4 regions of the Paenibacillus sp. Y412MC10 genome follow, and region 4 is predicted to be linked to each of the others. Evidence: riboswitches for the same ligand, from Rfam matches in the RefSeq annotation. Region 4 holds a riboswitch; each other region holds the start of a gene.
What was found. Region 4 has a riboswitch for cyclic di-AMP ahead of ehuB (ectoine/hydroxyectoine ABC transporter substrate-binding protein EhuB). Riboswitches for the same ligand answer to the same signal wherever they lie in the genome.
Positions count from the first base shown of each region.

Region 1 (5,196 bases), 340 kb from region 4:
CGAGATGCCGGTAATGGAAGAAACGTGCTCCGGCGTGTATTCTTTGACGTGCTCGCGCAAGGCTTCATGGCCAATCGTATACTTCCGGAGAAATTCCTCATTCACCATGCCGTCGCGGAACATGATGTGCATGAGACCGACGGCCAGCGCCGCATCCGTGCCTGGATACAGCGGAATGAACCAGTCGGCCCATTGCCCCGTCTGGTTCTTGTGGACATCGATCACAACGACCTTGGCACCGGCTTTGCGCGCTTTCTCTGCAATCACCATCTGGTGCATATTGGTGCTGACGATGTTGCCGCCCCAGACGAGGATGACGTCGGCTCGTACGGTGTCCTCCGGAACGGTTCCCCCATTAAACCCCATCACGGATTTCCAGCCCTCATTGCCCGCGGAATTGCAGATCGACTGCTTCAGGCGGCTGGCACCCAGCCTGTTGAAGAATCTGCGGTCCATGCCGTCGACGCTCAATATCCCCATATTGCCGTAGAAGCTGTAGGGCAGGATGCTCTCGGAGCCGTATTCCTCGATCAAGCCCTTATAGCGTCCGGCAATCTCCTGAATGGCTTCGTCCCAGCTGATCCGCTCGAAGGCGCCCTCACCCTTGGGACCTACTCTTCGCAGCGGATAGAGCACGCGTTCCGGATGATACACCCGGTGTGCCATATTACGGACTTTATTGCAGATGGCTCCCTGCGTAATCGGATGCTCCGGATTACCGGTCACCTTGACGATTTTTCCGTTCTCTTTATGCAGCAGCAGGCCGCATGTATCGGGACAATCCAACGGACATACCGCCGGAAATACGCCGTTTTCCTGATGAATCATCGCTTGAGTCATTTCGTACTTCCCCCCTATGCTCGGCTGCATCATATCCCTTTATCTTAAAAGAAAATCGGGGTTCCAGTAAAGTCATACATTTTTTTCTAATCAGGTGATTCACTTTTCTCCCCCCCGGGTATATTCCTATCAAGAGCAAAGAAGAGGAAACCAGACCCTTTCTCTTCCTTGCCGAATCATGGACCACTCCCAAAAAAATTCGCCATGCCAGTGTCTCCTCCCCCGAGACCGGCATGGCGAATTTGTTCCCCACTCCTAATCCTCCATATTATAGAAACTCGTGATTTTCGCAGTAAACATGCAAAATAAAAAGCCTGTCAAAGCCACGTCTTTATGTAAGCGCTTATCTGTCATTTTTTATAAATAATTCTGTTCGAATGATCGTTGGAGGATGTTTTACAAACGATTGGAGCAGGCGTAATATACTATTCAGCTTCGAAAACATTCTTCATATTCACATGACATTCGCTTAATTTCCATGATGGAAAGCGGGGGAACCAACCGTATGGAGGGATACCTATAGGATCCTTCAACCATACTATGGGGTGAATCCTGATGCGTCGCGTACGTACGCCGCGATGGAATCAGGTAGGGCGACTCTCACCGCCCGAATCCGACAGCTAACCTCGTCAGCGTTGATCGGGAGGGTTGTGAACTTGTGATCAAACACAGGGTTCTAACCTGTGTTTTTTGTTTGCCAAAAATCAGCATAGGCATGGTGACCGTTCCTATGTCCAGCATATAAAAAACACCGATAGAAGTCCGTTCCGGGAGCTTCTACCATGAACTTAATCTTAAGCGGCGGTGAAAAACAACCATGTTATCCTCAATCAAGCGCTTCCTCATCGGAAGACCGCTTAAATCAACGGAATTAGGCGAACAAAAGCTGAATAAAACCAAGGCGCTGGCCATCCTGTCATCCGATGCGCTATCGTCCGTGGCCTATGGCCCGGAACAAATCCTCATTGTGTTGATGACCGTAGGGGCAGCTGCCTATTGGTATTCCATACCGATTGCCGTCGGCGTCCTGGTCTTATTGCTGGCACTTATCCTGTCGTACAGACAAATTATTTTCTCCTATCCGCACGGCGGCGGCGCATATGTCGTGTCCAAACGGAATTTGGGCATGTACCCGGGGCTGGTGGCCGGCGGTTCCTTGCTCGTGGACTATATCCTGACGGTTTCGGTCAGCGTGTCGGCCGGGACGGATGCGATCACGTCGGCTTTTCCGGAATTACACGCCTATAATCTGCCGATCTCCATCGTGTTCGTTCTATGCTTGACCGTATTGAATTTAAGAGGAGTTACGGAGTCGGCCTCCATATTGGCTTATCCGGTTTACCTGTTCGTGCTTGCGTTATTTATCCTGATCGGGGTAGGGATATTCAACATTGCCACAGGCCATGCGTCTCCGGAGCTTCATACGCCGATCGGCACGCCCGTAGCCGGGCTGAGCTTGTTCCTGCTCCTGCGCGCATTTGCCTCGGGCAGCTCCGCCCTGACCGGCGTGGAGGCGATTTCCAATGCCATTCCGAATTTCAAAGACCCGGCCCCGAATAACGCCGCCAAAACTCTGGTGGCGATGGGATCGCTGCTGGCCCTGTTATTTTCGGGCATCGTTTTCCTGGCTTATTACTATGGGGTCAGTCCCAGCGAACAAGTCACGGTCGTTTCCCAAATTGCCGAGCATACCTTCGGGCGAAATGCGCTTTATTACTTCATACAAGGGACAACGGCCTTAATTCTGATCCTCGCCGCCAACACGGGGTATTCCGCTTTTCCCCTGCTGGCCGTCAATCTGGCGAAGGATAAGTTCATTCCTAGAATGTTCACCGTCCGCGGCGACCGTCTGGGATACTCGAACGGAATCATTATTCTTGGATTTTTCTCCATTCTGCTGCTGCTGGCTTTTGAAGGCAAAACCGAGCATCTGATTCCGCTGTATGCCGTCGGCGTGTTTATCCCGTTTACCCTCTCCCAGACGGGGATGATGGTGAAATGGATTCGGGAAAAGCCTGAAGGCTGGATCGTCAAGCTGATCATTAACACCACCGGCGCATGCATCAGCTTTATCGTGACCATGATCTTCTTCTTTACGAAATTCGCCCAGGTGTGGACCGTGCTGATATTCCTGCCGCTGATCATCTGGATTTTCACCCGGATCCGCAAGCATTACGAGGCGGTAGCGGACCAGCTCCGGATTACGACTTGCGAGCCGGTTAAGCCGATTGAGGGGAATGTCATCATCCTGCCTGTGGCAGGAATCACGCATGTGGTGGAGAACTCGCTGAATTACGCCAAATCGCTGGGAGCGGGCCAAATCATCGCGGTGTACGTGCCGTTCGAGCGGGAGGAGGAAGTCGCCTTCCAGGAAAAATGGAAAAAGTGGCAGCCGGACATCCGGCTGGTGACGCTGCACTCGCCTTATCGGAGCATCATTCAGCCGCTGACGAAATTCATCGATACCGTGCAGCGCAAGGCCAGCGAATCCGACTATCAGGTTACCGTCGTCATTCCGCAGTTCATCCCCAAGAAGGGCTGGCATAATTTCCTGCACAATCAATCCAGCCTGCTCATCCGGGCACATCTCCTGTATCGGAGAGACGTGATCATCACGACGGTTCCCTACCATTTAAAAAAATAGCGGGCTTGTTCCCTGCTTGATTCATTACTGGGAACAGCCTCGCCCATCACGACAAAAAAACTGCGATCAACCGCTGCCTTTCATCAAGGACGGTTGAACGCAGCTTTTTTTGCCCAGACGCTTGCCAGGCCTCCGGCATTAGGAAACGTTCTGCGCGGAATGAACCTGTTGAGGGGAGCTAGCCGATGGCACAGGCGTCTGCTCGCCGCGCGGAGCGGCTGCGGCTTGATTCTCCTGCTTTAAATAAACGGTTCCGTATGTCGCTCCCACAAATAACGCGCCGCCAACGAAATTGCCCAGCCATACCGGAATGAAGTTCATCAGATACTCGCCCCAGCTGTAATAGCCTTCAAAAATCGCGGCCGGGATGAGAAACATGTTGGCCACCACGTGCTGAAACCCGATGGCGACAAACGCCATGGTCGGAAACCAGATCCCGAGAATTTTGCCGCTCATCTGATCCGATCCGTAGGACAGCCATACGGCGAGGGCTACGAGCCAGTTGCACCCGATGCCCGACAGGAAGGCTTGCAGGAAGCTGTCGTCCAGCTTATGCCCGGCCATATCCACCAGTTTCTCCAGGTAAACGCCGCTGCCTGTCATACCGGTCACATGTCCGAAGAAGTAAGCGACGAATAACGCTCCCAACATATTGCTGACCGTGACAAGCGCTAAATTCCGCATCATCTCCTTCGTGGAAATTCGCCGCTTGAATCTGGCCAAGGACACGGCCATCATGTTGCCCGTCAGCAGCTCCCCGCCTGCAAGCAGGACAAGAATCAATCCGACGGGGAATACCGCAGCGCCTATAAAACCGGCAATCCCTCCCCATTCTGGAGACGCTCCGGCAATCACGCGTATGTCAAGCAAAAAGCCGAGCGCAATAAATGCCCCCGCAAGGAATCCTAATATCATCACGTTTATGGCGGAGTTATGCGCTTTTTTTACCCCGTTCTCCACGGTAATCTCCGCAATGCGCTCAGGTTTATGGTAAGCCATGGTCACTCCCTCATTTCTTCCGCATCCGCCTTGTCTACCTATCCGAATGCAGCTCATGATATTCGTGTTATCGTTACCAACATTGTAACGCAGCTTCTTTGGCAAGAACGTGAATTATATCACGATTGTGTCCTAAGGGACGGACAGGTACAGATGTGATGTTCCGTATGCCTTGATCTGCTGACCACGCTGCAGCGAATAACATGGATCGGATTCGGTGTGGCCATTTAAGCGATATATGGATATAGGCACAGCACCTTGTCCATGGGTGGAGCTTCGGATCAGCTTTAGCGGGGTGACTGCCTTTCGCTTCCTTCGAGGAATCGCATATGCCGAAAAAGCGGTGCCCGGGTTTCTCCCCGGCACCGCTCTTTTGGATTGTCTTTACCAGTACGAAGCCCGTTCGCGCTTGATACCATTCTGCCAGATTCGGCTTAAATGTATAGATTTTTACTCACCCGCTAGGCTTTGGCCGCAGTCTCTACCCTGACAGGCGCCTCCGTTTCCTGCACCGGCACCTTGGCGATCGGCAGCTTCATGCTGATGAACGACGACAGCAGGAAGAGCGCGCCTGCCGTGAAATACACCACGACAATGGAGGTTACCGACATATACCAGCCCGTCAGCCCGGAGCCAATGAGCAGCATGCCGGTAAATATCGGCGTCATCACGCCGTTCAGCCGGCCAATGAATTTCTCTTCCACCTGCTGCAT
Region 1 covers NC_013406.1:6,690,667-6,695,862, forward strand. The annotation lists gene GYMC10_RS29605 (molybdopterin-dependent oxidoreductase) at 1-840, opposite strand, end outside; cyclic di-AMP (ydaO/yuaA leader) riboswitch at 1,297-1,491, shown strand; gene GYMC10_RS29610 (APC family permease) at 1,658-3,484, shown strand; gene GYMC10_RS29615 (formate/nitrite transporter family protein) at 3,623-4,483, opposite strand; gene GYMC10_RS29620 (MFS transporter) at 4,945-5,196, opposite strand, start outside.
Region 1: it holds a riboswitch for cyclic di-AMP, as region 4 does, so the genes downstream of both, GYMC10_RS29610 (APC family permease) here and ehuB (ectoine/hydroxyectoine ABC transporter substrate-binding protein EhuB) in region 4, are expected to answer to the same signal.

Region 2 (5,196 bases), 1.3 Mb from region 4:
GCCGGACATCGCCAGCACGTTGAACTGCGTTACCCGGTCCATGCCGGCAATCCCGATCGCTGACAGCAACCCCCCGATCGTGGTCGGGATCAGACATACCAGCAGCGAGATCAGCACCGGAACGGTCAACTCGATGCCAAGATACTTCGCGATCGGTGCCAGCGTCACAACCACGATCAGGAAGATCAGCGTTAAGACGATCAACAGCGTATTCAGCGCAATTTCGTTTGGCGTCTTTTGCCGGGAGGCCCCTTCGACCAGCGAGATCATCCGGTCGATAAACGATTCCCCCGGATCGCTCGTAATCCGGATGCGGATCGTATCGCTGACAACCCGGGTCCCCCCCGTGACCGAGCTGAAATCGCCGCCGGCTTCTTTAATGACGGGGGCGGATTCCCCGGTAATCGCCGATTCGTCAACGGATGCAAGGCCCGCAATCACTTCCCCGTCCCCGGGAATCATCTCGCCCTGCGCGACCATCACGATATCTCCTTTGCGCAGAGCCGTGGACGACACGGATTGTACCCCGCCGTTCTCCATCACTTTGCGAGCCGTCATTTCCTGCTTCGACTGCTTAAGGGAATCGGCCTGCGCCTTGCCGCGCCCTTCGGCAAGCGCCTCTGCGAAGTTTGCGAACAGCAGCGTGAACAGCAGGATGACGAATACGGTCAGGTTAAATCCGATACTGCCCTCGGTACCGAAATAGGACGGAAATATCGTCATAAGCAGCACGACCAGAGTCCCGGCCTCCACGACAAACATGACCGGATTTCTCATCATCAGGACGGGATTCAGCTTCGTGAAGCTTTCCTTCAGCGCCTGACGGACCATCTCTTGGGACATCGCTTTTTTTCTCGTATTATTCATGGTAATAGGCCACCTTTTCTATTTAACGAATCGTCAGATGCTCGGCAATCGGTCCCAGCACCAGCACAGGCAGGAAGGTCAAGGCACCGATGATCAGGACCACCGCGATGAGAATGCCGGCAAAAAGCTTATTATCTGTCCGGAACGTTCCGAGCGTCTCGGGAACCCACTGCTTCCGCATCAGCGAGCCGCCTACAGCGAGCAGGGCAATCATCGAAATGTAGCGCCCGATCAGCATGACCAGTCCGGTGCTGATGTTCCAGAACGGCGTGTTATCCGCAAGGCCCTCAAACCCGGAGCCGTTATTGGCAGCGGATGACGTGTATTCGTAAAGCACCTGCGAGATGCCGTGAAAGCCCGAATGGGCAATGCCCGGCTGTCCCGCATCCGTCATGAGCGCGAGCGCCGTCGGAGCAAGGATGATCAATGGGTGTACCAGAATGACAATCGCGATCAGCTTCATCTCCCGGGCCTCGATTTTTCTGCCGAGAAATTCGGGGGTACGGCCAACCATAAGACCGGCCAGGAACACCGCCAGGATCGCGTACATGAGCATATTCATCAGCCCGACGCCTTTTCCGCCAAAAACGGAATTCAGCATCATCAGGGACAGCGGCGTAATCCCGCCGAGCGGCGTGAGCGTATCATGCATGTTATTGACCGACCCGGTCGTAGCCGCGGTTGTCACCGTCGTAAACAGGGAGGATTGGGCGATCCCGAACCGGACCTCTTTGCCCTCCATGCTGCCTTGCGAGGCGTCGATGCCCAGCTGGTTTAATGCCGGGTTGCCGTTGGTTTCCGCAGCATAGTTCAAGGACAGGAAGCCGATAAACAAGGTCATCATTACCGAGAATATGATCCATCCCTGCTTGCGGCTCTTCGCGAACAAACCAAATGTGTAAGGAAGCGCCGCCCCAAGACTCCACATGGACAGAATCTCGATCACATTGGTCAGCGGGGACGGGTTCTCGAACGGATGCGCCGAGTTGGCCCCCATAAAACCGCCCCCATTGGTGCCCAGATGCTTGATCGATTCGAGCGCAGCCACCGGGCCCACCGCTATTTGCTGCTCGCTTCCTTCCAGCGTCGTGACGCTGAGCGTAGGCTTCAGGGTCTGCGGCACCTGCAGCGCCACCAGTACCATCGCAATGATGAAAGCAGCCGGAATGAATACACGGGTATGCGCCTTAACGAAGTCCTCAAAAAAGTTGCCGACGGTCGTGCCCTTGCTGGTCACCGCCCGGATAAAAGCAATCGCCACGCACAGCCCGGTCGCTGCGGACGTAAACATCATCATCGTAATGACGGCCATCTGGGCCAGATAAGACAATCCCGACTCGCCGCTGTAATGCTGAAGATTCGTATTGGTCATAAAGCTGATAATCGTATTGAACGACAAGGTTGGTTCCATATGGCCGATACCGCTCGGGTTCAACGGCAGCACTTTCTGCAGCCGCAGAATCAAGTAGCCCGCCGCAACCAGCACGATATTCGTTAACACAAAGCTGACGGCATATCCTTTCCATGTCATCCCCTTGCGTTCTTTTAAGCCGATCAGAGCAAAGATCCGTTTCTCCGCCCAGGAGAACCATCTGTCCGTTCCATTGCTTTCATAACGAAACACCTGATATAGATAAGTTCCCAGCGGCTTGACCAGCAGCACCAGAACGAGTATAACGATGGCAATTTGTAAAATGCCCATGACGAATGCCTTCCTCCTTCAGCCGTTTCCCTAGAATTTTTCAGGGTGAATCAGCGCATAAATCAAATAGAGAAAAATAAAAATCGTGAATATCAACATGATCATCACGGCTGATCAGCCTCCGGTTCCGAAACCACGCGCCCGCACCAGGACATAAACAGCATGAGCAGTCCGTAGGTTCCTCCCAAAATGAGCACCATAACTAAATCCTGCATGAATGTAACCTCCCCTAACTCTTGTGGCGTCAGTCCAAACGCTTAGCTCATTACGGATGCCATCAGAAAGGACACCTGATGATGATTCGTATGAAGCACCACATCGGCACCCAGCCCTTTGTATATCAAGCGCGGATTGCCGGAATGGGTGATCACGTAAATCGACTCCGAGGTCCATGTCCGGCAGATCCGTAAATAGCGGCAGCACAGATTCAAGCTGCTTTCGAACAGAAACACCTTGCTGACGGGAAACTCGGGAATGATCCAGGTCTGCTCGTCTCTTGTATCAATCAAAATGATGGGTCTGCAGCCCAGTTCTCGCAGCCTCTGCTGCTCAGCCCGGTTGTTGGCTATGGCCGCAAACGGAACACGTTTGTGAATCAGCTGGCGGACGAATTCCTCCCCGGCCTTGTTCGGCGCGGATACCAGGATGAATTCCTGTGGTTTCTCCATCTTCGTTTCTCCTCCTAAGGTCAGAAAGAGAAGGCAACAACAAAGAAGCCTGCGGAAAGAGAAGAACTCTTCCCGCAGGCTTCTTACAGGCCACGGTGAAATACACCGTGGCCCAAGTCCACGACAATCGTTGCCTCTCTCGATACGCTTACGAGGTTAGCTGACGGATTCGGGCGTGAGAGTCGCCCTACCCATAGACCGTTATCTTGTCTACAGGATTCACCCCAGAGAGATCAGGTTCATCTCCCGACTGGTTCCCCCGTTCCTTTTCCATTCAAGGACTCAGCGAAAATTAAAAACGAGTAGCATGTTATTCTATTAGCCATTGACTTGTCATCCAGACTGGGCATAACAGCACAGCAACAGGAGGTTCACGCGGTGAGAGTCGCCTCTACCTTCAAATCTCAGCAAGGCCCATGGTGCCTTCTCCTAAGATTCGATCCATAAAGCGCCAGGCGCAGCTCTCACACTGCCTTTACCTTCATGGAACGGCTGCCCGTATGCCTTGGTCGTTGATAACCGTCAATTCATAGTTCGTATCATACGTCCGGCCCTGCAGGATGTAAATGTGAGCAAAAACACATCTGGCGTTATGTCGAACAGGAACCAAGCAGTATTTCGTCTTTATCTTCCGTATACTGCTCTATACTATGTATTTCTCTTGTTTTCTCTTATTTATCGCAATCCAACGAGATACCGAGATTTTGCCACGATAATAGATGACACGGCCGATTGTACGCGTTTTCTTTTACCGTTTTCATCACATTTCGGAATCTATTCGTCCCATACGGTCATTTACTTTTCGTTTCCTCCGGCGTATGATTCATCCATCTATTCGAAACACGTTATACGCCGAGCTCCCGACAGACCGGGAGACGGGGGAACCAAAGTCACCAGTCTTCGATTGGTGAATGGGGTGAATCCGCTGCGCCTAGGATCGAAGGGCCCAGTGGTAGGGTGCTCTCAGTCCGAATCCGTCAGCTAACCTCGTAGGCGCGTTGTTGAGAGAGAATACCATCCAAGCTTTGGCATAGCGGCCGCCGGAATTGGGGCTCTAACCATAAATAGGCCTGGAGAGCGGGGTTTCTCTGCTCACCAGGCCTATTTGCCGTGCATATAACATTCTTATAAAGGAGCGTAGATCATATCATGACGAAACTCATCGAGGCAGCGCTTACACCCGTCATCGAAACCGCAGTGCCTGCATTAGGTGAAGAGACTATCCGCCATATGGAGATATTTCGTTTCGACCGGGGTTCGGCCGAACGTTTTATCCCCTGGAGCGATCACAGCAGGAACTGCGGCTTGTTCAAAATCAGCTGTAAAAACGCATCCGGGTATGCCGAATATGCGCTGCCCAGCACAAGAGAGTTTGCGGATCTGGTTCGCTGGGCATCCGTATTCTCAAGGCTGAGAGGCATGCACGTGATGGAAGCCATTCGCTATGTCCAAAAGCAGCAATGGGGATCCGTACGGATGCTGTTGGCGGTATCGGCCCTCGCCGATTTAGAGGCCAATCAGCATCAGCACATTAGCCGGAAGCGGTTAGGCAGTCTGCCGCTGGAGCGTTCCTTCCTGATGGATTGCTCGGAGGCGTATTATCATTTCTAGGGGCAGCAGCTACAGAGAGCTACTATCCCCGTTTCCTTTGGATTGGGCACTTCTAAGCAGCCTGATGTTTTTTGAAACCATGAAGAACCCCGTCAAAAAGCCACTTATTTCATCAGGCATTTTGACGGGGTTCTGCAATCGGATCCCGCTCACTTGAACATATTTTTGAGCACCATCATCAGATTGGCCGGCTTCTCTGCCAGCCTCCGGGTGAAATACGGGTACCACATCGTTCCATAGGGCATATAACACCGGATACGGTAGCCGTCCTGCGCAAGCGCTGCTTGATCGTTCATCCGCAGTCCATACAGCATCTGAAATTCATAGTCCTGTTTGTCTATGCGGCTC
Region 2 covers NC_013406.1:523,428-528,623, reverse strand. The annotation lists gene kdpB (potassium-transporting ATPase subunit KdpB) at 1-867, opposite strand, end outside; gene kdpA (potassium-transporting ATPase subunit KdpA) at 890-2,569, opposite strand; gene GYMC10_RS33250 (potassium-transporting ATPase subunit F) at 2,600-2,668, opposite strand; gene GYMC10_RS02235 (hypothetical protein) at 2,827-3,237, opposite strand; cyclic di-AMP (ydaO/yuaA leader) riboswitch at 3,367-3,535, opposite strand; cyclic di-AMP (ydaO/yuaA leader) riboswitch at 4,078-4,250, shown strand; gene GYMC10_RS02230 (hypothetical protein) at 4,387-4,848, shown strand; gene GYMC10_RS02225 (proline dehydrogenase family protein) at 4,998-5,196, opposite strand, start outside.
Region 2: it holds a riboswitch for cyclic di-AMP, as region 4 does, so the genes downstream of both, GYMC10_RS02235 (hypothetical protein) here and ehuB (ectoine/hydroxyectoine ABC transporter substrate-binding protein EhuB) in region 4, are expected to answer to the same signal.

Region 3 (5,196 bases), 870 kb from region 4:
TGTCCGTCTTGTCCATCAGATTCTGTTTCACGAAGGTCATTTTGACCAGCTTCGGAATCTTTTTCAGCTCGGATAACGGAAATCCGATGAATAAAGTTGCTGCCGTACCGCCAAGAATGATTAGATAGGCTGCCGGGTTATACAAAGCGAGAAGGGAGGCACCTTTAAGAATCATGCCCACCAGTACCGCGACGATACCGATGATTAAGCCTATAATTGTTGAAATTTCCATACCACACCTCATCCGTGAGAAATAAAATAACGAATCCATTCGTCAGAACGGCTCTCATGGAGAACCGGGCCCCTTTTGTGGGGCGTTATCCTATTTATCGTCAGGTCGGGCTTTTTTTTTTAGTTGTAATTTCCGGTATAATGGAAGGAAGGGAAACGAAGCTTAGTACGGTAAGGAAAGGAGTGATTGAGATGGGTGTGAAGCACGGAAGGGATTACGGCGAAATCCTCGCGGAGTTGACCGAAGCCGTCGGGCGAATTTCCGACAGCTACGTTTTCTTTGAAATGGAAGCGGAGGATTGGGGCAATCTGGGCGAAGCCGAGCGGAATGAGGTTCATGAGGCGCTGGCGGAGGATTTGTTCTATGCGCTGGGCACGGAGCCGGTGATTAGCGTCGGCAGCGGCGTGGTCATGCATGACCAGAATAACCATCGAATACATATTTTGATCGGTGAAGAAGAGTTGGCCATTGTGGCTCTTGTGTAATCACTCCAGTTATCAACGGAAACAGGGCAGAATAGAATAGATGACAGAAGCCCATACACGTGTCAGTCGGCTTTACGATAGGTTTTTTTCGGGGAGGAAGATAAAAGATGCTTTATACGCAGCAAGAAGTAGAGGCTCATCTGGAAAAGCTTGAGGGTTGGGAATTTGAACAAGGGAGATGGATCGTCAGGAAGTATACCTTCTCCTCCTTCATGAAGGGAATCGCTTTTGTTGATGAAGTGGCAGCTATTTCGGAAGCTTTCGGACATCACCCCTATATCACCATAGATTATAAAGTCGTTACGCTGCGTCTCACTTCCTGGGACGACGGCGGCATTACGGCTGTGGATATTAAGGAAGCACAGCAGTTTAACGAGGCCTATGAGAAAAGCCGTTCCAAGGACGGCAAGACGGGACAATAGACGGGAGTCGGATCCATCCGGTCATAGCTCCCCAATATGTAAAAACACGCTTGCGCCGGGAGGTTCTCCAGGTTCAAGCGTGTTTTGCGTATAAGCTGATTTATTTTTTCTCAGCAAGGTACAGCGCGATGTTTGCGATTTCTTCAGGCTTAAGTTGATCCTTAAAGGAAGGCATACCCTTACGGCCTTTGGTTACAACGTTGAAGATCGCGTCCGCATCCATGTGTCCGCCTACTTGATTCAAAGCCGGTCCAGCGCCGCCTTGAAGTTGGTCACCATGACAGCTGATGCAGCTTGCTTTCAGTGTGGCTTCCGCTGCGGCAGCATCCAGAGTCACTTCCGGCATAGTCGGCTTCTCTTCCTGAGCTACCTGTTCCTTGCCTGGGAGCGTAAACATCAGCGCAATAGCCAACGCACATGCGACGAAGAACAATCCGCTCATGATCCATTTTTGCATCGTCATATCGTCCCTTCTATGTATACTGCACTTTTGCACTTGTCTCCATTATAAACCAACATCCATAGACAGCATAGCCAGTTGTGACAAAAAAAGCAACTATACCGCGCACCTTCATAAAAAGTACACAAAATTGTGCCTTTTCATATAGACAAAGATTACTATTCCTCATTTGCCGGAGGCTCATACACCATGCAGTGGAAAAGGGCGTTTCCCGTCGGCGTAAGGCGCTCATACGTATCGGTGATATGAAAGCCCGCCTTTTCGTACGCGCGGATCGCACGTTCATTCCAGGTCATTACCTCCAGGTCGATCTCATCGGCAGGCCGCCTCCGCCTCGCTTCCCGGACAATCGTCTGCATAAACCGTTTACCCATTCCCCGCCCGCACCAATCAGGCCGCATGCCCAGCCCGATTCGCGTAACCTCATGCATCGGAAACAGTTGGGCAAATCCCCATAGCGTCTTCCGTTCATCCAAAATCGAAATGTACTGCTCCCGGCGGATGTCGGGATCCCCAAACTCGATCTCAAGCCCCTTCATCTGCTCCCAGGGAAGAAAACCGTAAATGTTATAGGGAGGAGGATAGGTCCAGGCGCATATTTCTTTCGCGTGCTCTTCACGCATGACCACCGTATGAAATGAAATCGGTGCTGCATCCATTGGCAAAGTCCCCCTGTCATAATTACAAATTAAATTATACCCCATTTCTCAAACATTCTAGCCGCATCAAAAAGCCCGTCCAAGAGAAGTAGGTCTCCTTTGACGGGCAAACGGATATGTATGGGCAGGACGAGGATAAGACATCGAAGCTTAGGAGGATTCTCCGGTCGACTTTTCATACTGATCATTGCTCATGATGCGCTCGGCACCTACGTACCGCTGCTCGTAGTAGTCCTCAGAAAATAAAATCAATATTTTTCCATTAGGGTGTTTAATGAAGGGAGAGGAGGGTATATAAAGGGTAGAAGATGCAACGACATGAGGGGGCGAAGTGAATCGCATAATAATTTTCTTTTTTTCTCGAAAAGTGGGAACTTTTTCGTTGTCCCAAACGTTATAAAGGTATACACAGAGCAGACAAAAGAAAAAGCCGCTGGATGAGATCGGCACAATCTCATACACCCAGGGCTTCTTGTAAAGGATAAATCAATGAAGTTCCAGTAATTAATTGTAGTTCACAGCTACAGACTTGTACGTAGACTGACTCATGACTCGCTTAGCACCTACGTATCGATTGGCGTAATAGCTCTGGCTCAGCGGACTGATGATGACACCGCGCGAGGATGAGGAATGAGCGAATTTGCCGCCCCCAACATAAATACCCACATGAGATACACCTCTGCCGGATGTGTTGAAGAACACGAGATCGCCAGCTTTCAGCTTGCTCTTGGCTACGGCCGTACCGACTTTGTATTGAGCTCCAGACGTGCGCGGCAGGCTAAGACCAAGTTTCTTGTAGATATAGCTGGTGAATCCGGAGCAGTCAAAACCATTCGTTGTGGTTCCACCTGTTTTATAAGAGACACCAATGGCTGGTTTGATTGCAGTATTTAATTTGGAATCGGCGAAAGCGCTTCCGGTCCCTAATGTGAGTGCGAGGGCCAGGCCTAGAGAAATGGCCGTTAACTTCTTTTTCAAAGCAAAAAGCTCCTTCCATTGCCTGCGAGGTTAGCTTAAGGGTTCGGTTGAAGGTCCCCTATGATCCCTCTCTTGCGAGATCAATTCACCCAAAACGGATCCCCCGCTTCCCAATCATGGGAATTCGGCTCCTTAAAATGTTGATGAACCCATTCATAGACGTCTGACGTTCCAACATGCTTAACGAAATTACATAGTTCCAGCAAAAAGTTACAGTAAAGATGACAAAGTTGTTACTAACATATTCGTTATTTTAGCAGAGTATTAACAATTTGGCAAATGAGGAAAGCTCATTTTTATACAAAAAAACCTGTCCCCGTCATGCGGGATCAGGTTTTTTTGTAACTTGGCCATCGGAAAATGTAATATTGAGGAAAAATGAGCTTCTATTCTTTGTAAAATCAAGTCCGAGAGAGAAATGTGTCGCTTCCGATTACAGCATATTTACGAGCTTGTTTATCATATGATGGTAACGAAATGTAACGATTAGGCATGCTGCGAAGAAGAATCCCGCCACAAATGATATTGGGCGGAAATTACCCAAATTTGGAAGAGTCCATTTAGAAAATAAGAGGCTTGCTGAATAATCAAGCCGATCAATCCCGCCCAGAAGAGCGATGCCGAGCTCAGGAGCAAAAGAATGACGCAGGCCGATCCGCCAACGGTAAGGGATAACAGCACAGCCGTGCCCAGTCGGCGGAAGAGCGCAAGAACGGAGCTGATCATGCCGGAATTGTCCGTACGGCCGAATTGCATATAGAGCAATAACAGGCGAATCAGATAGGCGTACAGAAACCAGCCGGCTGCATGAGGCAGCGCATGAAGCAGCATAACCGGCTCATGGATCCCGTTCAGCAGGATCGGAAGGATTTTGGGCAGAATCCAGTATCCGGGCACAAAGGTAAGAACAAGTTCGATCAGATAAAATACCGTAACGGGCTTCCATAGCTTCTGCATGCCGGTGAAGAAGAATAATCCGCGCTCGCCCTTAGCCTCCTGGTGGAGGTTATAGAAGATGCCTGCCCGAATGAGCGGGGTACATACCATCCGGATCAGGAGCAGAGCGGCCAGAAGCCAACCATAGGTATGGACCGTGCCGCTTAACGATAGACTCATCTCGCCCTCGTAGAAGAATAACAGGCGACTAAGCTCGTTAGGGGCAGAATCCGGATACCGCATCAGCAGGGGGACGACTGCCGATTTTACAAGCCGGTACAGGCAATATCCCCACAGCATGCGGTACAAGAACAGCAGAATGGAGACGTATAATTGGTCTTTAACACTGATCCACCCTTGGCCTGCATAACTTTTCATGTGCTCCCCCCTCACCATGACAGGCTGCCGAACAACGTCTCCACAAGCTTGGTAATACTGAGATTCCAGCGTGTGACCACCTTCGGATCCATTCCTGCCTTCATATAGTTATTGATGTGTCTATTCTCCAGAACGATGGAGTATTTCGGATCAACCATGGCCCAGGCGAGCGGGGTGCTGTACTCCAGGGTGTACGTAACTTTTCCGTCCTTGCCGCTCCAGGTTCGCTCCACCGTTTTGCCGTCTTCAAAGGCGAACACGATAGGCACATCGGTTATATCTCCGTCCTTGCTCGTAATCTTGACCGTGGATTCATACCGCGGATGGTCTGACGTGCCTTTATTTTTGGTTTTGATCACATCGATGGCGACGTCGGCCATTTGGCTTCCATATACATATTGGTCAAAATACGATTGCCAGGATGTTTTGCTTACTTGCTCGACGACTTTCTGAAAATCAGACGTGGTTGGGTGCTTGAACCGATATTTCTGGGCATAGGTATGCATGATTTTCCCCATCATCTGTGGACCGACCTGCCGTTCAATGCCTTGCAGCACCAGCTTGCCTCTCGTGTAAACATTCAGCGCGTAGTTCTCGTGTGAGCTGTATTTCCAGGACTCCATCTTCAGCGGGGCAGGGGAGGTAA
Region 3 covers NC_013406.1:99,586-104,781, forward strand. The annotation lists gene motA (flagellar motor stator protein MotA) at 1-232, opposite strand, end outside; gene GYMC10_RS00470 (hypothetical protein) at 424-717, shown strand; gene GYMC10_RS00475 (4a-hydroxytetrahydrobiopterin dehydratase) at 825-1,139, shown strand; gene GYMC10_RS00480 (c-type cytochrome) at 1,240-1,596, opposite strand; gene GYMC10_RS00485 (GNAT family N-acetyltransferase) at 1,758-2,258, opposite strand; gene GYMC10_RS00490 (C40 family peptidase) at 2,763-3,236, opposite strand; cyclic di-AMP (ydaO/yuaA leader) riboswitch at 3,241-3,376, opposite strand; gene GYMC10_RS00495 (hypothetical protein) at 3,723-4,550, opposite strand; gene GYMC10_RS00500 (M1 family metallopeptidase) at 4,562-5,196, opposite strand, start outside.
Region 3: it holds a riboswitch for cyclic di-AMP, as region 4 does, so the genes downstream of both, GYMC10_RS00490 (C40 family peptidase) here and ehuB (ectoine/hydroxyectoine ABC transporter substrate-binding protein EhuB) in region 4, are expected to answer to the same signal.

Region 4 (5,196 bases):
AGCCTGCTCATCGATTACAACGGCATTCAATAGACTCCCTCCTTATTTTCCACGCTGCAAATTCAAACGCTTCTCCAGCCTTTGCACCAGCAACGACGCGATATAACTGATGATCAGGAACAGAATCCCGACCAGCGTGTACGGTTCGAAAGCGCGAAATGATTGCGACACGATATTTTTGGCTGTCAGCATCATCTCGACCAGCGTAATGGCGCATAGAATCGGCGTTTCCTTAAACATGACAATCAAATAATTCCCCAGCACCGGGATGATCGGCGGCACCGCTTGCGGCAGTATAATGCTCCGCCAGGTCTGGGATTTCGTGTAGTTCAGTGCGGTTGCGGCTTCCCACTGTCCTTTCGGCACCCCTTCAATCCCGGAACGGTACACCTCCGACAGATACGTGCTGTAATGCAGCCCCAGGCCGATGACCCCCGCATAGAAGGCCGGAATCGAAATGCCAGTCAGCAGCGGCAAGCTGTAATACAGGAAGAACACCTGTACCAGCAAGGGGGTATTGCGAATAAATTCTATGATTCCTTTGGTGATGAGTGACAAGGGCTTAAATTTGCTCCGCGCGGCAAAGGCAAGCAGCAGTCCGATAATCAATGCCACCACAAAAGCACAGAGCGTGACCCATACCGTCATTTTTAATGCGCTCAGAAGCTGCGGCAGTATTTCAAACACATATTTCCAATCCCACATCCGCTACAGCCTCCCCGCGGTCAGTTTGCGCTCCAGCAGTCGAACCGCCATCGAGACGAGCGTGGCGATGACAAAATACATGAAGAGCAGCAGCACCAGAATCTCGGTCGTCCAGGAGATGTAATTGTTGCGGAGCACCATCGCCTGATACGTTAAATCCGCCATCGTGATGAAATAAACGAGCGAGGTGGATTTGATGAGTTCCACAAGTTGATTCCCGAACGGGGGAAGCATTCGCAGGGATGCTTGGGGCAGTATAACGTTCCACAGCCTCTGCCAAGGCTTCATATTAAGCGCCACGGCAGCTTCCCACTGTCCTTTCGGAACGGCCAGCACCGCGCTGCGAACAATCTCGGAGCCGTATGCGCCGAAGTTAAGTCCGATCGCGAGAATCGCCGCCAGCATTTTCGGAAGCTCGATGCCGATGAACGGAAGGGCAAAATACAACCAGAAGAGCTGCACCAGCAAGGAGGTTCCCCGAAAGATTTCGACGTACACGGCCGTCGCCGTGCGGACGATCCAGAGCTTCGACAGCCGGCACAATCCGGCTGCAAAGGACATCGCGATAGCCAGGATGGCTGAAAAGAACGCGACGATAATCGTGATCTCTGCTCCTTTGAGCAGCGTCGGAAGAAAATCGATCCAAGAATTCGGCATACTATTCCCCGCAGAGCGCAGCGGCTGTCATCTCACCCGGGAGCTCTTCTTCCGTGAACCCGAACTCTTGCAAAATTTCCAGCAGCTCGCCCGACTCCTTCATCTTTTCAAGCTCGGCATTATAAGCCTCCTGGAACTCGGTATCCGCTTGGCGGAAAGCCGTAGCCCCGTAACCGCGAACGCTTTCGCCGTCGATGACCGGCTGCTCGAAATCAGCCACGCGTTCGATGCTGTCGTCGCTGGCTGAATCCAGCATCGCCTGCAGGGACGGCCCCGTCATGGTAATCGCCTGCACCCGATCGGCCTGGAGGGCGCTAATCGCCGAAGCCTGGTCAGGGACCTGTACGATCCGGTCCGCAGGAATGCCCGACTTCTCCATGTAGCCGATTTCGACCGCACCGGTCATGACGGCCACCTTGGCCTGCTCATTCTTGGCAATGTCCTCATAGCTTCCAAGTTCCATCGGATTCCCTTGCTTTACCGCAAGGGCTTCCCCGATGCTGTACTCCGGATTCGCGAACAGGACGGCAGAGCAGCGGTCCGGATTAATGAACATGCCTGCCGTGATCAGATCAAACCGATCGGCCTGCAATCCGGCGACCAGCGAACCGAATTCCGTTAGCTCCCCTCTCATCTCCTTGATGCCAAGACGCTCCAGAATAACGCGGGCAATCTCAACCGCTTCGCCCGTGAGCTCCCCATTGGCTTCTTTGTAGGCATACGGTTTCTCGTTCGCAAACCCTACGGTGATATATCCCTGCTCAATGGCTCGATCCAGCGTACTTCCTTTGTCGCCGCAAGCCGCGAGCAATACCACCATCATCACGGACAACACCAGCACAACCACTTTCTTCAAAACCTTCCACAACCTTTCGTAATAGCTTTTCACTTTCTTAAAAAAACGGCATGACGAAATTATCCGTGTTAGCACATGTGTTAACTTGGATAAATAGACATTCAGATACCCGTGCATGGGACGAGGCTTCAGGGAAGATGATTCATCCGCTTCCTTGCACGCTTTGACCCAATGCCGTCTGACTGATTCAATTCGTTCCACAATTGCAGGCGCTGCCCCTCCTCCGTAACAGAATGCAAAAAGACCACCAAACAGGGGATCTAGACATAGCTCCGCCAGCAGGGGGTCAAAAAATAGAGAAAAGGCCCCTATAGAGAATAAAGGGCCTTTTGTATGAACATCCATTATGTATGCAAGACCCATCCACTGCTGACGAGGTTAGCTGACGGACTCGGGTAAGATGGTACCCTACACTCGTGAATTCCAAGTGACTCGCCCCTGGTGAAACTGGTTCCCCCGCTTTCCGGAATATGTATGCCGGAAACTAAGCGTGTGTTCATGATAAAGGGAAGCTCAGGAAAAGTCAAACCCCTTTAACCGCTTTTTCTGGAAATTCAGAAGTAAAAAACACCGTTTTTGCAACGAGAATATTGAGCCTTTTGAACACTTTATTTAAGGCTGTCCATACACCGGATTGGTCATGGAATCCATGCTCCATTTTCCGCTATATAGCAGGCATTTGACGGGTCTTGCGGAAATCGTTCATGCCATATATGTTTTATGCCATGAATGAGCCCCGGATCAGGAAGTCTGCCCGTATGAAATACGGGACCGAAAAAAAATTTTTGAAACACTCCATAATAAGTCTGATAACAACGCCTGGAATGACTTGAAAAAAAGCCCCGATGCTTAGCATCAGGGCTTTTCTCATCATACCGCGGTATAGCCGCCATCCACCAGCAGGCTCGTGCCCGTAATGAAGGAGGCATCTTCACTGGCGAGGAACAACACGGCTTTGGCCACTTCTTCCGGCTGTCCCAAACGGCCCATCGGATGAAGGCCGACCAGGTGCTGCGTGATCGCTTCCGTTCTTCCCTTGATCAGCGGCGTATCGATATATCCCGGACACACGGCATTGATTCGGATTCCTTTGGAGGCATAGTCTGCGCTGAGCGACTGGGTTAACAGCTTGACGCCTCCCTTGGCCGAAGCATAGGCGGTTACCCCTGCTTTTCCGACATGGCTATGGATCGAGCCGCAGTTTACGATTGCCCCTCCGGTTCCTTGGGACAGCATTTGCTGAATAACATATTTATCGCACAGGAAGACCCCTGTCAGATTAATATTAATCGTTCTCTGCCAGTTATCCATCGTTAACTGATCGGCAGGAGCATCATGGGCAATGCCTGCGTTGGCAAACAATACATCGACACGGCCAAAATGCTGCACCGTCTGATTCACCATATTCGTGACTTCCTGCTCTTGGGTTACATCCGTTTTGACGAACAGCGCTTCAAAGCCGGCTCCTCTCAATTCGTCGGAAACCGCTTGGCCCTGGTCGGAATAATCCGCGATAACGACCTTGGCTCCCTCTTTTGCAAAAAGTCTGACTGCCGCTTCGCCAATCCCGCTGGCGCCCCCCGTCACGATGACAACCTTGGAATCAAATTTCATGCGTTGATCACTCCTATGTTGTAAATTCATCAACCGGCTATCCATTCATGTAGAATAGGCAAATACCGACCATGATATTCCAATACCCCGTTTCCTAATGAATGACCAGCAACCTATCGAAGAAAAAGAATGTTCGCTAAAAATAGTCGCAAAGCAATAACCCTATTCAAGCTCAAGCCCTGTCAGACCGGACGCTCAATCGTAAACATCTCTCCCAGGGTCGAATAGATATTTCCTGCCATGCGGCTCACAGGTTTCAACTTCGATGCGTCAATCCGGCCATGCTCGTAGAGCTCCTCGGACACGTGAAATCGGACGACGCGGGCAATCAATAGATCAGCGGCAGGCAGCTGATCCGCGCCATCCAACGTGACGACCTGCTCCAGCACGCATTCCATGCGGATCTTGGATTGCAGAACGCCGGGAACCTTTACAACGTCACTAACGACCGGGGTTAAACGGGTTCGGTCAAGCTCACTTTCGTCCGGAGGCAGATTCGCCGCCGTTTCGTTCACGGCTGCAACGGTATCTTCATCCACGATGTGGATGACAAGCTCGCCGCTCTGCATGGCATTTCTCGCCGTGTCCTTAGGTGCACTGTTCTTTCGCTGAACGGAAACCGACAGCAAAGGGGGATTGCTCGACACAATGGAAAAGTAACTGAACGGCGCCGCATTCAGCACGCCATCCGCCGATAATGTCGTAACGAAAGCGACCGGACGCGGAACGACGCTTCCAATCAGCAGCTTGTATGTGTCCCGTTCGCTTTGGGTATTCGGGTCAATGGATATCACTTGAGTTGCCCCTCTCCAGTATTTTTGACTTGTATAGGCTCCAACCCCTGCTCGATTCGGGCACGCTCCGGTTCGAACCAGGCAGGAAGCTTTAATTGTTCCCCCAGCGAGTGCAGGTCTTCGTCCACCGTAAATCCGGGCGGATCGGTTGCGATCTCAAACAGGATCCCCCCACGTTCCCTGAAATATAACGCTTTGAAATAGTTACGGTTCCTGATATCCGTAGGGCGAAATCCCTGCTCCTTCACCCATTCATGCCATTTGCCGTGCTCCTCATCATTTTGGGCCCGCCATGCGATATGATGGGTCGTTCCGGCACCTCCGGCTCCCAAAGGAATATCCCGCATCGGCAGATCAATCACGTTGCCGAAGGGGCCCGCAGCTTGAAACCGGGCATAATTGACGTCCTCTCCAATGTAGGTCAGTCCCATGACGTTCTCCAGCGCCTTCTTCGTTTCCTCCCATTTGCTGCTGAACAGAACCGCGCCGCCGAATCCCTTAATGGCTGTATCCGGAGTTATATCGTCCACGGACCAGCTGTTATTCGGACCGCCTTCCCGCTCCACCAAC
Region 4 covers NC_013406.1:6,350,152-6,355,347, forward strand. The annotation lists gene ehuA (ectoine/hydroxyectoine ABC transporter ATP-binding protein EhuA) at 1-30, opposite strand, end outside; gene ehuD (ectoine/hydroxyectoine ABC transporter permease subunit EhuD) at 43-705, opposite strand; gene ehuC (ectoine/hydroxyectoine ABC transporter permease subunit EhuC) at 709-1,362, opposite strand; gene ehuB (ectoine/hydroxyectoine ABC transporter substrate-binding protein EhuB) at 1,364-2,218, opposite strand; cyclic di-AMP (ydaO/yuaA leader) riboswitch at 2,573-2,719, opposite strand; gene GYMC10_RS28075 (SDR family NAD(P)-dependent oxidoreductase) at 3,089-3,832, opposite strand; gene GYMC10_RS28080 (flavin reductase family protein) at 4,015-4,626, opposite strand; gene GYMC10_RS28085 (ring-cleaving dioxygenase) at 4,623-5,196, opposite strand, start outside.